Regions from separate parts of the Paenibacillus sp. FSL E2-0201 genome, predicted to be linked through region 3. Evidence: riboswitches for the same ligand, from Rfam matches in the RefSeq annotation. Region 3 holds a riboswitch; each other region holds the start of a gene.
What was found. Region 3 has a riboswitch for cyclic di-AMP ahead of NSU15_RS00545 (C40 family peptidase). Riboswitches for the same ligand answer to the same signal wherever they lie in the genome.
Positions count from the first base shown of each region.

Region 1: linked by a shared signal. The riboswitch ahead of NSU15_RS25470 (TrkH family potassium uptake protein) and the one ahead of NSU15_RS00545 (C40 family peptidase) in region 3 are both predicted to bind cyclic di-AMP.
Region 2: linked by a shared signal. The riboswitch ahead of NSU15_RS02575 (hypothetical protein) and the one ahead of NSU15_RS00545 (C40 family peptidase) in region 3 are both predicted to bind cyclic di-AMP.
Region 4: linked by a shared signal. The riboswitch ahead of NSU15_RS25930 (alpha/beta hydrolase) and the one ahead of NSU15_RS00545 (C40 family peptidase) in region 3 are both predicted to bind cyclic di-AMP.

Region 1 covers NZ_CP150154.1:5,664,594-5,668,231, forward strand. Annotated here, with positions in the region: gene NSU15_RS25470 (TrkH family potassium uptake protein) at 1-1,154, opposite strand, end outside; cyclic di-AMP (ydaO/yuaA leader) riboswitch at 1,291-1,470, opposite strand; gene NSU15_RS25475 (CPBP family intramembrane glutamic endopeptidase) at 1,785-3,470, shown strand; gene uvrC (excinuclease ABC subunit UvrC) at 3,560-3,638, opposite strand, start outside.
Region 2 covers NZ_CP150154.1:562,419-566,056, reverse strand. Annotated here, with positions in the region: gene kdpA (potassium-transporting ATPase subunit KdpA) at 1-1,172, opposite strand, end outside; gene NSU15_RS02575 (hypothetical protein) at 1,389-1,805, opposite strand; cyclic di-AMP (ydaO/yuaA leader) riboswitch at 1,996-2,186, opposite strand; cyclic di-AMP (ydaO/yuaA leader) riboswitch at 2,607-2,772, shown strand; gene NSU15_RS02570 (hypothetical protein) at 2,905-3,396, shown strand; gene NSU15_RS02565 (hypothetical protein) at 3,413-3,638, shown strand, end outside.
Region 3 covers NZ_CP150154.1:113,294-116,931, reverse strand. Annotated here, with positions in the region: gene NSU15_RS00555 (M1 family metallopeptidase) at 1-495, shown strand, start outside; gene NSU15_RS00550 (hypothetical protein) at 540-1,337, shown strand; cyclic di-AMP (ydaO/yuaA leader) riboswitch at 1,552-1,690, shown strand; gene NSU15_RS00545 (C40 family peptidase) at 1,744-2,172, shown strand; cyclic di-AMP (ydaO/yuaA leader) riboswitch at 2,532-2,673, shown strand; gene NSU15_RS00540 (C40 family peptidase) at 2,679-3,170, shown strand; gene NSU15_RS00535 (GNAT family N-acetyltransferase) at 3,395-3,638, shown strand, end outside.
Region 4 covers NZ_CP150154.1:5,770,774-5,774,411, reverse strand. Annotated here, with positions in the region: gene NSU15_RS25945 (endo-1,4-beta-xylanase) at 1-281, shown strand, start outside; gene NSU15_RS25940 (Nif3-like dinuclear metal center hexameric protein) at 389-1,183, shown strand; gene NSU15_RS25935 (hypothetical protein) at 1,268-1,441, shown strand; cyclic di-AMP (ydaO/yuaA leader) riboswitch at 1,663-1,849, shown strand; gene NSU15_RS25930 (alpha/beta hydrolase) at 1,956-2,765, shown strand; gene selD (selenide, water dikinase SelD) at 3,138-3,638, shown strand, end outside.

The sequences.
Region 1 (3,638 bases), 1.2 Mb from region 3:
TCAGGTGTCAGCCCCATACTTAGTCCAACCGTTGCAAAGGCTGAGGTCGTCTCAAATAGTATTGCTAAGAAATTACTATCCTCTGTTGTGGACAGTAACATCGACACAGAGAGGACCAATAGTAAAGCCAGTAAAGTTAACGTCAACGCTTTATAGATACGCTCCTGCGCCAATCGATAACGGAACAGCACAACATCTTCACGCCCGCGAAGCATCGCGATTACTGCACCAATCATAATCGTAAAGGTCGTAGTCTTGACCCCACCGCCTGTTGAACCCGGTGATGCTCCAATAAACATAAGGATAACCATAAAGAACTGTGAGGCTTGCCGCAGTCCGGCAATATCCACCGTGTTGGCACCAGCGGTTCGGGGCGATACAGACTGAAAGAATGCGGATAATATTTTGCCGCCGAGATTCAGATCACCCAGTGTGCGCTGATTCGTAAATTCAAATATAAAAATAACCAAAGCACCAATAACAATAAGCCCAGCCGTGGTAGAGAGTACAACTTTGCTATGCAAAGACAATTTACGTTTTACACGAAACTCCACCAGATCAGACATGACAATAAAACCAATACCGCCGGAGACAATCAGAAACATCACCACAATATTCACTAGCGGGTCATATACATAGTCGGTTAAACTCCGAAAATCCCCAAAAATATCAAATCCAGCATTATTAAACATGGACACTGCATGAAATATTCCAAAATAAATGGCCTTTCCCAGCGGCATATCAAACGCCCAACGTATGGACAGCAGCACCGCTGCACAACCCTCAATGACTAATGAATAAATAAGTACTCTTCGGATCAGTCGAACAATCCCCTCCATAGAACCTTGGTTCATGGCTTCCTGCAGGATTAACCTGTCCCGCAAAGAGATTTTGCGTTTCATCATCATGGCAAATAAGGTGGCCATTGTCATAAAACCTAAGCCGCCAACCTGGATAAGCACCATAATCACGGTTTTCCCAAAAATGGTGAATGTCGTCCCGGTGTCCAGTACCACGAGTCCTGTCACACAGGTTGCCGATGTAGCAGTAAACAACGCATCAATAAAACTCACTGCATTCTTACTAGTACTCGAAATGGGAAGCATAAGCAGCAAGGCGCCTATCAGAATAATCGATGCAAAACCGAGCACCATAATCTGAGGCGGAGAGAGCTTCAGAAACTTTGATTCAGAAACTCTGCGAAACTGTGAAGCCACTATGCTCACCCTCTTATCTTAATTTAAAGAATTCCAACAAAAAAAGCACTGGAAAACCAATGCTACCCTTGGTTCCTGCAGTAAATTAGCCTACGAGGTTAGCTGACGGATTCGGACTGTGCAGGCTGCCCTATTCGTTCCTAGAACGAAATTCACCCCTGATGAATAAAGTCACCTTTTACGGCGTATACTCATCTTTTCATTACTTCTTATGGTTCCCCCGTTTTCACCTGAAATTCGGCTATATACAATTGCATACAAATTATATCTGTTATTTCGATAAATCACAAAGACACAATTAATGGTGATTCATATGAAAAATGCGGTTTGGAGAGGATGTACCAGAAGGAGTGCCTTTTCTCATCACTTTTCCGTGTTTTCCCTGCAATTGCATCGTTTTTCATGAAAAATGAAGAAATGATCACTTTAAATTCATGGTATATATTCAGTTTCCTATTCTATAATATCTCTATTACCCATAAAAAAAATATACGATGATTTTTGTAACTAACATGGCACTAATACTATAATGGAACATAACATTGTCAGTTTACAAGGAGGCGTTACATGAATCCCGTTGGCCAGCCCTTACAGCAACGTGCCCTCTCCAAGAGGCTCATCATCTCGGGCATTATCGGTCTTATTCTATTTATTATGTTTCAGATTGCCCCCTCGGTGCTAAATAGCCCTGCCGGGGAAGATACTACCGTCATCAGTAAGGCGGAAGCCCGCGACAAAGCGATATCATTTGCGGAACAAAAGTTAAACTATACCAAAGCACCAAACGATCAGTGGAATGTACTTTATGAAACGGATTCTTCCTTTTACGGTTATATGTCCCGCGAGAAGCTTTTGGAGGACTATACAAAAAAGAAATTGGATCAACGATATCCTTTTGACATCTTTCGTGTAACACTTAGTCCTTCAGCGGAACAAGAGCCACTGATCTCCGTTGACCTCAATATGTATACTGGCGCAGTTGTCGCCTTCACACAAGGAGCAGAAGGATCATCTGCAGAATTGCCAAGCAATGTAACCACTGGCGCAAAAGAAGAGGACAAGGGTGCTGACTTGTCTTTGGCACAAAAAGAAAATCTTGCCCGCCCCTGGCTTCAGGAATGGGATGTGAATCCCGCCAAGCTGCAAATTGAATCGAATGCAGGAAACTATGGGCTCGTGTATACTGACCGTTCCGTTCAGATCGGCGAATCCTTGCTTCACTATTATTTCGATTTCGCTGACGAACAGGTATCCAGCTTTAAAGCCGGATTTACTGCTCCAGCTTGGCATACCTCCTACGTGAAGGACCAGACCTCTCTCGCGGAAAAGCTTACTCTATTCGGTTACGGTCTGCCTACCTTAGCTTTAGGAATTTTGGCACTCATCTACAGCATACTTAGAAAAGAACATACCTCCTTTAAGCGCGGAATTTTCCTAAGCTCGGCTTATTTTGTAATCATGATGATCAGCACCTATAATATGCTTCCTGAATCTTCGGGCGAAGGACTCGAGGCTCAGATCACTTCCGTCATTATGTTCATCATTTATGCCTTATATAGCCTGCTAATGTCCTCCCTGCTCTATTTCTCTTTAGTTGGAGGGGACGGCCTTTGGAAAAAAGAAGAGTGGATGAACCCATGGCCTCGTGCTAAAGAGCCTGGCTATGGTAAATACGTGCTGGATAGTATCCGGGCTGGATACATCTGGGCATTCGTGCTACTAGGGGTACAGACCCTTATGTTCATCGTATTATCATTGACTTTGCAGAACTGGTCCACTACTGACGCTACTCAATCTCCTTACAACATGAGATATGCTTGGCTGCTGCCTATCGTTGCATGGCTCGCCGGGTTATCCGAGGAAGCTATTTATCGTTTTTTCGGAATCCCTATGTTGAAAAAGGTGTTCCGGAGCACGTTCATCGCTTGCCTGATCACTACGCTGATATGGGCGTTTGGTCATACACTTTATCCGATCTACCCTATCAGCTCCCGTCCTATTGAGCTTACCGTGATCGGGCTGCTCTTCAGCTATATTTTCCTTCGTTACGGCTTTATTGCCGTCATGTTCAGTCATGTCGTGTTTGACAGCATTCTGATGGGCGCTACGCTGATCTTTATGAAGGAAAGCGTGAATGTCGGAGCAGGTATCTTCGCGATTATCATGCCGTTCATAGTCGCCTACATTGTCTACCGGTTTAATCCACCACAAAAACCTGATCCGAAGCCGGTTGAACCGACATCTATCATTTAAAGAAGTAACGGGTGGATAACCGATAATAAAAAAAGGTGTCACAGCAGAAACCTGCTATGACACCTTTTTTATATTTACGCAATCAGGCCCTATGTCGCCGGCTCTTCATCCTTGAGCGCCTCAAGAATTTGACTAGCCAGCTTTTCGCCAATAGAAAGTGATTTAAAA
Region 2 (3,638 bases), 450 kb from region 3:
AAGACACCCAGAATCGCATACATCAGCATATTGATCAGTCCGACACCTTTACCCCCAAAGACATTGTTCAGCATCATCAGTGCCAGAGGCGTAATACCTCCCAGTGGTGTCAGCGTATCATGCATATTGTTAACACTACCTGTCGTAGCTGCGGTTGTTACTGAAGTAAACAAGGAAGACTGCGGAATGCCGAAGCGTACCTCTTTACCCTCCATGCTGCCTTGTGAAGATTCGATTCCTAGTGCATTGATCGCCGGATTACCCTTTGATTCAGCATAATAGTTCAGTCCCAGCAGTAGTACGAACAAGGTCATCATTGCGGTAAAAATAACCCAGCCCTGACGTTTGTTCTTAGCAAACAGTCCGTACATATAAGGGAGCGAAGCTGGCAGCATCCACATAGAAAGAATCTCCAGCACGTTCGTAAGTGGATTAGGATTCTCAAAAGGATGCGATGAATTGGCCCCGAAGAAGCCGCCTCCGTTCGTGCCCAAATGCTTGATCGATTCCAGAGAAGCTACTGGACCGATAGCAATCTGTTGCGTTTGCCCCTCTAGTGTAGTGACTTCAAGTGATGGCTTGAGGGTTTGCGGCACATGTAATCCTACCAGTACCAATGAAACCAGCAGAGCCAGCGGAATGAACACACGAATATGTGCTTTGACGAAATCCTCGAAGAAGTTCCCGACTGATTTGCGTCCTGTGATCCCTCTGACAAAAGCAACCGCAACTGAAAATCCGCTCGCTGCAGACGTGAACATCATCATCGTGATGACAGCCATTTGTGAAAAATACGAAAGTCCCGTCTCCCCGCTGTAATGCTGCAGGTTTGTATTAGTCATAAAGCTGATCACCGTATTGAACGAAAGCGTCTGTTCCATATCCGCAATTCCATTCGGATTTAGCGGTAAACCCCGCTGCAATCGAAGAAAGATATAGCTGAAAGTAACCAGTACGATATTCGTTAAAACAAAGCTGAGCGCATACTTTTTCCAGGACATACCTTCCCGTTTTTTCAGTCCGATCAGCTTATAAATCCCTTTTTCCACGCCTCCAAACCATCGATCCGTACGATTGGGTTCATTAGAAAATACATGATATAAATACGTGCCCATCGGCTTAACCAGCAAGATGAGAATGACGATTACAGCTACGATTTGCAAAATGCCCATGAATGCCCCTCCTTAAAATTTCTCCGGATGAATCAATGCGTAAACAAGATATAAAAACAGCAGTAGGGTAACAGCGATGACTAGAATCACAGCTTATCCCTCCCTGTATCCTCAACTACACCTGCGCACCAGCGCATAAATCCATAAAACAACCCGTAAATTACAGCTAACGAAGCCACCATATACAGATCCATCATATCTCCCGCACTCCTTCTTTTATCCTTGATGAGGTGATTTATCGATCAGAAAATCAGCATCTCCACTGTGGGAATAGATTACATAACTTGCACCAAGTCTTTTATAGACCAATCTAGGATTTATTGAGCTTGTGATCACAAAAATCGGCTGCGTCGTCCAGGTGCGGCACATCTGAATGTAGCGGCAGCATAACGTAAAGCTGCTCTCGAACAGATATACCCGGCCTACCGGGAACGGCGGGCGAAACCAAGTATTCTGATGGCGGGTATCTACTAGAACGACTTTCTCAATCCCCATCTCTTCAAGTAGGGACTTCTCAGGCAAGTTGTTGGTCAATCCCGCCATCTTAATGCCTCTAAATTTTAGAAGCTTAATAAAATGTTCTCCTGCCTTCGTTGGCGCACATACCAGTACATATTCATTCTGATCTGTCATCTCTTATTCTCCTCAAATGCTTTGCTTGTAAGATCAGAGCTTGATCACCCTGGTCTTGAAAGAAAAGCTACCGCTAATGATGAATATAACGACCTCTTCCTGAGGTTTTCCATAAATGCTTTGCTTAAAAAAGCACAGCAAAAAGCCACAAAGGATTCTCCTCTGTGGCTCGCTAGCGGTCACATTGCACTCATCCTCTCTCCATACGCTTACGAGGTTAGCTGTCGGATTCGGGCGGTGAGAGTCGCCCTACCTGTAGAGGATGCGAGCTCACTCGCATCCTCTACAGGATTCACCCCATAACCGGCTTCCGACTCTCACATCGTCTGCCGATTGTTGGTTCCCCCGCTTTCCTTACCGGAAATTAAGCGGATCAAATATTCGATTGTTGTTGAAACAGGAGTAATCATACCCTTATGCAGGAAGTATTGTAAAACGTGATTGATGCCAAAATAATGCAAATTAAAAACTATTTTCGCATTGGATAGCGCTTACTTGATATTCAATCTCTCTATATCTCTTGTTTACTCGAATTTGAATCAATTAGCGAAAAGCGGACGGACTCTGTGATTTTATTCACCACAGCTGGAGAAATCACCAAAAATCGCCTATATAGGAAAGGAAACGAGAAGTCGAGATTAAACGAGGAAGAAGCTCGATAACACGCAATAAATACCTATTTGGCAGGATTTTTCGTCGCAGTTGGTAGGATACGGTTCAAATTGCGCTCAAAAGAACACTTTCTGCTTTTACAGAAACACCTTGAAAAGAGTATGATTCGGATTGAATCTATTTCACGAAATACAATCAACGCTGAGTTCCTGTATTTGCAGGGAACGGGGGAACCATCGGGCCACATGGCCTACTTGGGGTGAATCCGAAGGAGACTGTTCAAGTCTCACATAGGTAGGGCGACTCTCACCGTCCGAATCCGACAGCTAACCTCGTAAGCGTAAAGAGAGAGACCCTTGATCCGCCACGCTTTGGCACAGGTGTGTATGCCTGTATTCCAAAACCGCAGCAGAGGTCCTCCTCTTGCTGCGGTTTTTGCGTTACCTGAACCTACCCGGGTAATAGCATGCTGGACGGGGTGAAAGGAATGAAACACTATTATTGGGGAATTCAGCAAGGGCTGCTTGAGCCGATAAGTCTAAATTATGTTTGCTTTGGAGCGTTATGGTTCGAAGAGGATCATCACAGAACTATTGTCGGCTATGCATTTGGTCAGAACCAAATTGAATCCTTGCGCCATTTCAGCAGCCCTTCTACTTGTGAGTACTGTATGGACCGAAGAATTATATACGAAATATATAAAAGTATCAGAGAAAAGCAGCAGCTGCAGGATTGGTCCGCACACCAATGTTTTCCGTGGCTCGCCCCCTTTAAGAAACCTTGGAAGGACGTTGCTATTGGTTGGTACGTAATGAGATCCCGCAGCACCTTCCCCTTACATTTATCCATTATACGTAAACAGAAATTCCGACTATGGCTGGAGCATGCCGCAGTCTGTGAGAACGAAGCTGAAATGCTCGCCTGTATAGAGAAGGCTAACCTTACTCACCATGTTGAGCTTAAGCTTTTGGAACCCTAGGGAGGAGAAACTTGTCATGGACCAGCGAAGACTATCTCGCATTGAAGTATTCGTCTTTGATTCACCTGAGCCTATTCACTATGGAATGGAGGCTGATCCAGGCAGCCGGTATGGCATCCTGAAACTTACCTGTAAAGGGGGTAGCAGCTGGGGGGCATGTCTTATCTCAGCCAATACTAATACCTTCGACCTTATTAAATGGAGTTCTTTTCTCAGAATGATATACCACTGCCGGCTTGAGG
Region 3 (3,638 bases):
ATGTCTACTTACGCACGTAAATTCCGTTTCCAGCATCCCACTACATCTGATTTTCAAAAAGTCGTTGAGAAGGTAACCAAAAAATCGTGGCAGCCTTATTTCGAGGATTATGTTTATGGTGGCGGTGCTCCTGATTTCTCAGTAGATACGATTACGATTAAAAAGAATGGCAGCAGCGAGGCTCAGAGCTACGAATCCATAGTGAAAATTACAAACAAAGGGAGTCATTACGTTGACGTTCCCATTAAATTCACATTCGCTGACGGTTCTGCGGCAGAGCGGGTCTGGAACGGTGAAGGAGCAGAGACTACGTTTCAGCTGTTAAGCGATAAACTTCTCCTCTCTGCTGAGATTGATCCTGAGCATACCGTTCTTTTAGAAAACAAACATCTTAATAACTTCAGACTGGCGGAAATAGAGCCTAAAACGCTCTCCCGCTGGACATTAAGTGTAACTAAACTAGTTGAAACCGTGCTCGGAACTCTTGTCTGGTGAGGTGAATGATTGTGAGAACATCGATAACCCGCGGCTGGCAAAGCATGAAGGAGCAATTTTATATTCTGATTCTGCTCTTCATCTATCGACTGCTCTGGGGCTACTTTATGTACGGCTTCATCCGGTCTGCTATCGTTCCAATTCTAATACGCTATCCAGATAAAGACGCTGGAGGCAGCGGAATGGGCAGACTACTCTATTACGTCGAAGGGCAGTTCAGCTTGAACACAGATCCTGCGATACGTACTTGGTTATGGATGTTCCTAGGGCTTGTTATCTTGCGACTGCTACTCTCCCCCTTCATAAGGGCAGGATTACTGCATGAACTCCATCAGGAGCGAAAAGGAGAGCGTGGCCTGTTCTTTTTTCCCGGCATGAAGCTTTATGGATTGCCAGTGTTTATCTTTAGTTTAATCGAATGGGTACTGGCTCTACTTCCGTTATACTGGCTTGCTCCAAAAATGTACGGGCTATTCTTGTCCTCCTTTCTAGACTACTCTTTGTTGCTTCATCTAGTTCCATACGTATTGGCATGGCTTATATACATCTTTATCGTGCGCCTGTTCCTTCTATATATGCAGTTTGGTTATACCAGCGGCACGGGGATGTTCTCCTCCCTATTCATTTGTTTGAAGTCGCTGATTCCAGCAATAGGCATTTCAATCATACTTGGCGCAGCAGGCCTAGTCCTTTTGCTAGTGTGCGGACTAACGGGTATCTTCTGTCCTGGCCTACCAGCACTTCTTATTCGTCAACTTTCATCACTGCCCTCAACACTCTTCAAAATGTGGGGGATTTCAGCTCAATATCATCTATGGCGCAGTAAAGCATTTCCACAATAATTTAAAGGCTTACAGCACATAATATAAGAGTCCCGGTTCCTGAATCAGGAGCTGGGACTCTTTCGCGTTATAGACAAATTATGAGGATTTGCAAAATCGTAAAGACTTTGTTACAATAAGTCCTGTTCCATTGGTAACAAGTTTGTAATCATTTGAAACGATTTCTACATAACTTCATGTATTTGTCGTAGTCTTGTCGATAAGTCACTATCTGGTGCATAAAACGCCGAATTCCTTGCACCGGGAAGTGGGGGAACCATATTTTGGGTGAATTGATCTCGCTTTGCAGTGATCATAGGGGAACCTTCTACCGAACCCTTAAGCTAACCTCACAGGCATTGGAAGGGGTACAATTTTTTTGAAGAATTTAAGAAAAGCATGCGTCGCTGCGGCGCTAGGACTTGTAATGGCGTTCTCTATTGGTGGAGGAAGTGCCTTTGCAGACTCTAAGATGGACAGTGTTATTTCAAAGACTATTGGAGTTGCCTATAAAACCGGAGGCACTAGTACTGCCGGGTTTGACTGTTCTGGATTTACTACGTATGTATTCAAGAAGGTGGGTCTTTCTTTGCCCCGTACTTCAAAAGCTCAATATAGTGTCGGAACTCCTGTAGCCAAAAGCAAATTGCGTTCAGGTGACCTAGTTTTCTTTAACACATTGGGCAACGGCGTATCCCATGTCGGCATTTATGTTGGAAACGGAAAATTCGCACAATCATCATCTTCATATGGCGTGACCATCACTTCACTTAGCCAGTCCTACTGGGCCAATCGCTACGTTGGTGCTAAAAGAGTAATGAGTACTTCCTCATATCAAGCTGTAGCCTACGATTAATACTTCCCCACAACTATAACCTCACAATTACATTATATAGACCTGGGTTTGATTATTGACTTAATCGAATCCAGGTTTTCTTTTGCCTTATTCTATTCTTTACACCACTAGAACGGACTTTAAACACTTTTATTTGATAAAAATTTCAATAAATATAAAAATTAGTTTAATATTATCGCTTACATATGCATTTTGTCTTTAAAAAAACGAATTTTTCTGCATGATTATGTTAAAAACGATTGCCAAGCGGCACTCTGTTTGTTACAATAACTGCAGTAAGATTTTAGTAACATTTTTGTAATCATTAAGTTGTTATTTACAAAGGTTTTGTCATGTATTGATTACAAGCTATTCCTAATCAACAGTATCAGCCGAGTTTCCTAACTATTAGGAAAACGGGGGAACCAACTTTGGGTGAATTGACCTCCATTTTTAGAGGGGTCATAGGGGACCTTCAACCGAACCCTTAAGCTAACCTCGTAGGCATCCGGAAGGGGTATAAACTTTTGAAGAAGAAGCTAGCAGCAGCAGTACTTAGCTTTTCCATTATTTTCACCATCGGAGCAGGAAGCGCTTTCGCGGATTCCAAAATGGATAAAGTGATCGACAAGACCATCGGAACTAAGTACGTATCCGGCGGCATCTCCACAAATGGATTTGATTGCTCCGGATTTACAATGTATGTATTTGATAAAATCGGTATCAATCTACCACACCAATCAGGTTCCCAGTATCAAATGGGTACTGCTATCTCCCAAGATGATTTAAGATCTGGAGATCTTGTATTCTTTAATACAAGTGGTAAGGGTGTCTCCCATGTCGGTATTTATGTCGGTGAAGGCAAGTTTGCACACGCATCTTCCTCACGCGGTGTAACGATTAGCTCCCTGAGTGATAGTTACTACGTGAAACGCTACATCGGTGCTAAACGGATTATGAGCACAGATGCTTATCATTCTGTTGCTTCTGAGACAGAAGATAATGATGATGTTCAATAAGTAAATCGTACATAGGCTCTTTTCCAAGATGTTGCTTCTTGGGGAAGAGCTTGTTTTTTTGTCTTATTTAATATTTACCCCTCTCAAAATTTGTAAAACATTAATCCTCATAAAGTTTCTGAGTCGACCATCCCTCTTTTTGTATATAATACATATAGTATTGTGTGAAACTTATACTTTCTTATATTTTAAAGTCCCCCCCGTGAAAGGAGGTCTTTGACCTTATGATAAATCCCTCCGTTACTTTTCATGTAGCACCTATGGAGACCAGTCACGCGGAAGAGATTTGCAACTGGGATTACACTCCCCCTTATAATATTTACGGCTGGATGCCTTGGGAGCAAATGCAGGCTCTTGAAATCGAGTTCGGCGACCCCCAGTTACGGAATGAGCAATATGTCTCCATATTAAATGGGCAAGGAGCTTTATGCGGATTCGCGCAGTTGTTTCCGATGGAAGGTGTTGTTC
Region 4 (3,638 bases), 1.1 Mb from region 3:
ATGTATCCATGTTCCGTTTTGAAGACAAACGAATGGACTTAAAGACAGTACCTGCTGATCTGCTCGAACTTCAAGCAGATCGATATGAAGCGATGTTCGCACTGCTGAGAGAATACCGCGACGTGATTAGTTCAGTCACGTTCTGGGGAGCAGCGGATGACTATACCTGGCTAGATGATTTCCCTGTTCGTGGCCGGAAGAACTGGCCCTTCTTATTCGATGAAGAGCATCATCCGAAGCCAGCCTTTCACCGTATTATCGGCTCTGCCCCAAAATTATAGAGCGGGTAAGCTGCTCAAGTAGTAAATAACCCGTCCTTATATTGAATAAGGGCGGGTTTTTTATTTGCTTGTAGATCAGAAGAATGAAACTCAAAGGGAGGGTTACGGTGAATATTACGATAAGAACAATACTGGAAGATTTAAGGGGAACTGAGGAACAGATAGATGGGACTGTAGATACACTTAGGCCAGGAAATCCAAAAACGGTGGTTACAGGGATAGTTACAGCATTTTGCGCTACGCAATATGTTGTGGAACGAGCAATGGCTCTGAACGCCAATTTGCTGATCACACATGAAGGTGTGTATTACAGTCACCATGAGACGAGTGAGTGGTTAGAGGATGACGCTGTTTATCGCACGAAACTGAGTTTGATCAAACGTTCTGAAATGGCTATTTTTCGTTATCATGATTATTGGCATCGTTATAAACCGGATGGGATCATGGTGGGCTTGCTGCGAGAGCTTGAGTGGTCAGCTTATGTGGATGAGCAGCAACCCGCTACTACAATCCTAACGATTCCTGCGATGACAGTAAGTGAAGCGGCTCAGTACATAAAAAGAAAACTAGGAATCCCCTATGTACGTGTTGCCGGTGACCTATCCCAGGTATGCAGACATGTGGGGATATCAGTGGGTTACAGAGGAGGCGGGACAATGGCTATCCCTCTTTTTAATCAGCACAATCTTGATTTACTGATTGCTGGCGAAGGGCCAGAATGGGAAACTCCGGAATATGTGAGGGATGCAGTACATCAAGGTAGATCGAATGCGCTGATTATGTTAGGTCATGCGGAGAGTGAAGCCCCGGGAATGAAATATTTAGCTGAAGTTTTGGCAGAAAAATATCCAATGATTCCTACTTATTTTATTGCAGAACAACCGATCTATCAGCTGCTTTAATCCTTATAAATCGAAATGAAGAATAAATTTGCATATTATGGAGAAAATGATTGGAAACCAGGTCACTGAGAAAGGAGTGTTTCAATGGAAATTCCTTTGGAGGCTGATGAAGTGTTAAGTCGTATCAAAAAGCTTCAAACTGACGGAAGCTCGATCAGCAAAAAACAAGTGAAGCAAAGCGATCCTGATCTTATGAGAAGTGCGCTGTTCTTTTTTCCGAGCTGGGAGCATGCATTGAAAAACGCCGATCTGTTGTAGCCGAATGATTGTATAAAGAAGCCGAGTGGTTCAGGGATTGATCTCTGATGACCGCTCGACTTTTTCTTAATAAACCGAGTAAACAAGAGCAATAGAAAGAGAAAACGAAGAGTATGCTCAATATGAAATGAAAAGCATGGCTTTCATCATTATTTTGCCCAGGGCTCAACTTTACAAGAAACCTTACACGGAGTATGATTCATCACATAACTGACAATTACATAAGAAGTCCGCTTAATTTCCGTTAAGGAAAGCGGGGGAACCAACAACTGGAAATCGATATGACAGTCGGTACTAGTTATGGGGTGAATCCTGTTACAGATGCTTAATAGTGCATCCATACAGGTAGGGCAACTCTCACTGCCCGAATCCGACAGCTAACCTCGTAAGCGTATGGAGAGAGGATGAATGGCGTATTTGATGATGAATAGCCACAGAGAATCCCTCTGTGGTTTTTTGCTGCGTTTATAAGCACATATAGATATAGAACTTACCTGTGAAAGAGGTGTTAATTTTGCCTATTGCTAAACTGAATGGAACTTCGCTCTATTACGAAATCATTGGAACAGGGACTCCGGTTGTGTTTATCCATGGACATGGATTAACACATAGCATGTTTAAACCACAATTAGAGTATTTTTCTGATAAATATAAAGTGATTCTGTGCGATTTACGGGGGAATGGCAAATCAGGTGAATTGCTGCAGGCTCCAAACGAGATTATTGAAACGCAATGCCTAGATATAATTATGCTATTGAATGATTTGGGCATTCGTGAGGCGGTTTTTGTCGGGAGCGCCTATGGGGGGCTCGTCGTTCAACATATTGCGAAACAATACCCGGAACGGGTAAAGGCGATTGTTGTCGCGGATAGCTTTTGTAGAAGTCATGCATCAACAATAGTAGGTAAAATTCAGCTTATGGCTGCATATTGTAGTTGGTTAATGTATTACGCTCCTAGCGAGCTTGTACTGCCTTCGATTCGTATGATGTATCGCGAACGCTGGAACCTGGCCTATAACGAGATTAGAAGAGGACTTCTCGACAAACGTCCACGGGAATTGTATCGTCAAAGGCTGGCTACGAGTCATGTAGATTACACTAGATGCTTAAAGTCTTTTAAACGTCCCGCGTTATGTATAGTCGGTGACTTTAGTGAATTTGGTGTCAACTGTATGAAGGATATGGTGTCTCAGCTGCCGCATGCTCAGTTAGCGATCATTCCTAACGCATTAGATCCTAGTAATCTGTGTCAGCCGGAGAAATTTAATGCTATTCTTCAGCGTTTTTTGGAGAAACATCAGGATGCTCAGCAGATCAGTTAATCCTAGTAGAGAAAGCACCTTAGATTGCAAAAACCTCTTCAGAGTTTTAATGATCGGCTAACGTTTAAGCAAGAAATGAGGGCGTTCCATAGCTGGGAGTATGAACTGGCTGTGGGACGTTCTTTTGTATAGTATTATAGGGAAAACCTCCCTAAAGTACAGAGTATCGAACTAAAGGCTGGCTCAAAGTAGCGAAATCTACGAATGAGCCAGCCTTTAGCATACTATTAATCGAAAGAATACCACCCGTAGCACCTTCTCAAAGAACAGAATAATGAAATCCAATCGGTAGCTTTGCATTTTGTACATTGCTGTCTACTGATGTAAGATTAAAGGTATTCGATATTAACTATCTAAAGGAGCTGAGTCATGATGTCTCAAGCCGAAACTATAAAATTGACTTCATTATCTTCAAAAGGAGGCTGCGGCTGCAAAATCGGTCCCGCCGATCTCATGCAGGTTATTCGCAGTCTGCCACCAACCGTTCCTAACCCGGATCTACTTGTAGGTTTGGATACTAGTGATGATGCAGGCGTGTATCGTTTAAGCGATGAACTCGCGTTAGTGCAAACTGTTGATTTTTTCACACCGATCGTGGACGACCCTTATTCCTTTGGGCAAATTGCAGCAGCCAATGCGTTAAGTGACATTTATGCTATGGGTGGTAAGCCGCTTACAGTGCTTAATATTGTTGCATTTCCTATCTCTGTTCTGGATAAAAGCATTCTCGGTGACATTTTGCGCGGTGCAGCGGACAAGGTGCAGGAAGCAGGAGCGACGCTTGTAGGTGGACATTCTATCGACGATAAAGAGCCTAAATTCGGATTGGCTGTTACGGGGCTGGTGCACCCGGACAAAGTAAGAACGAATGCA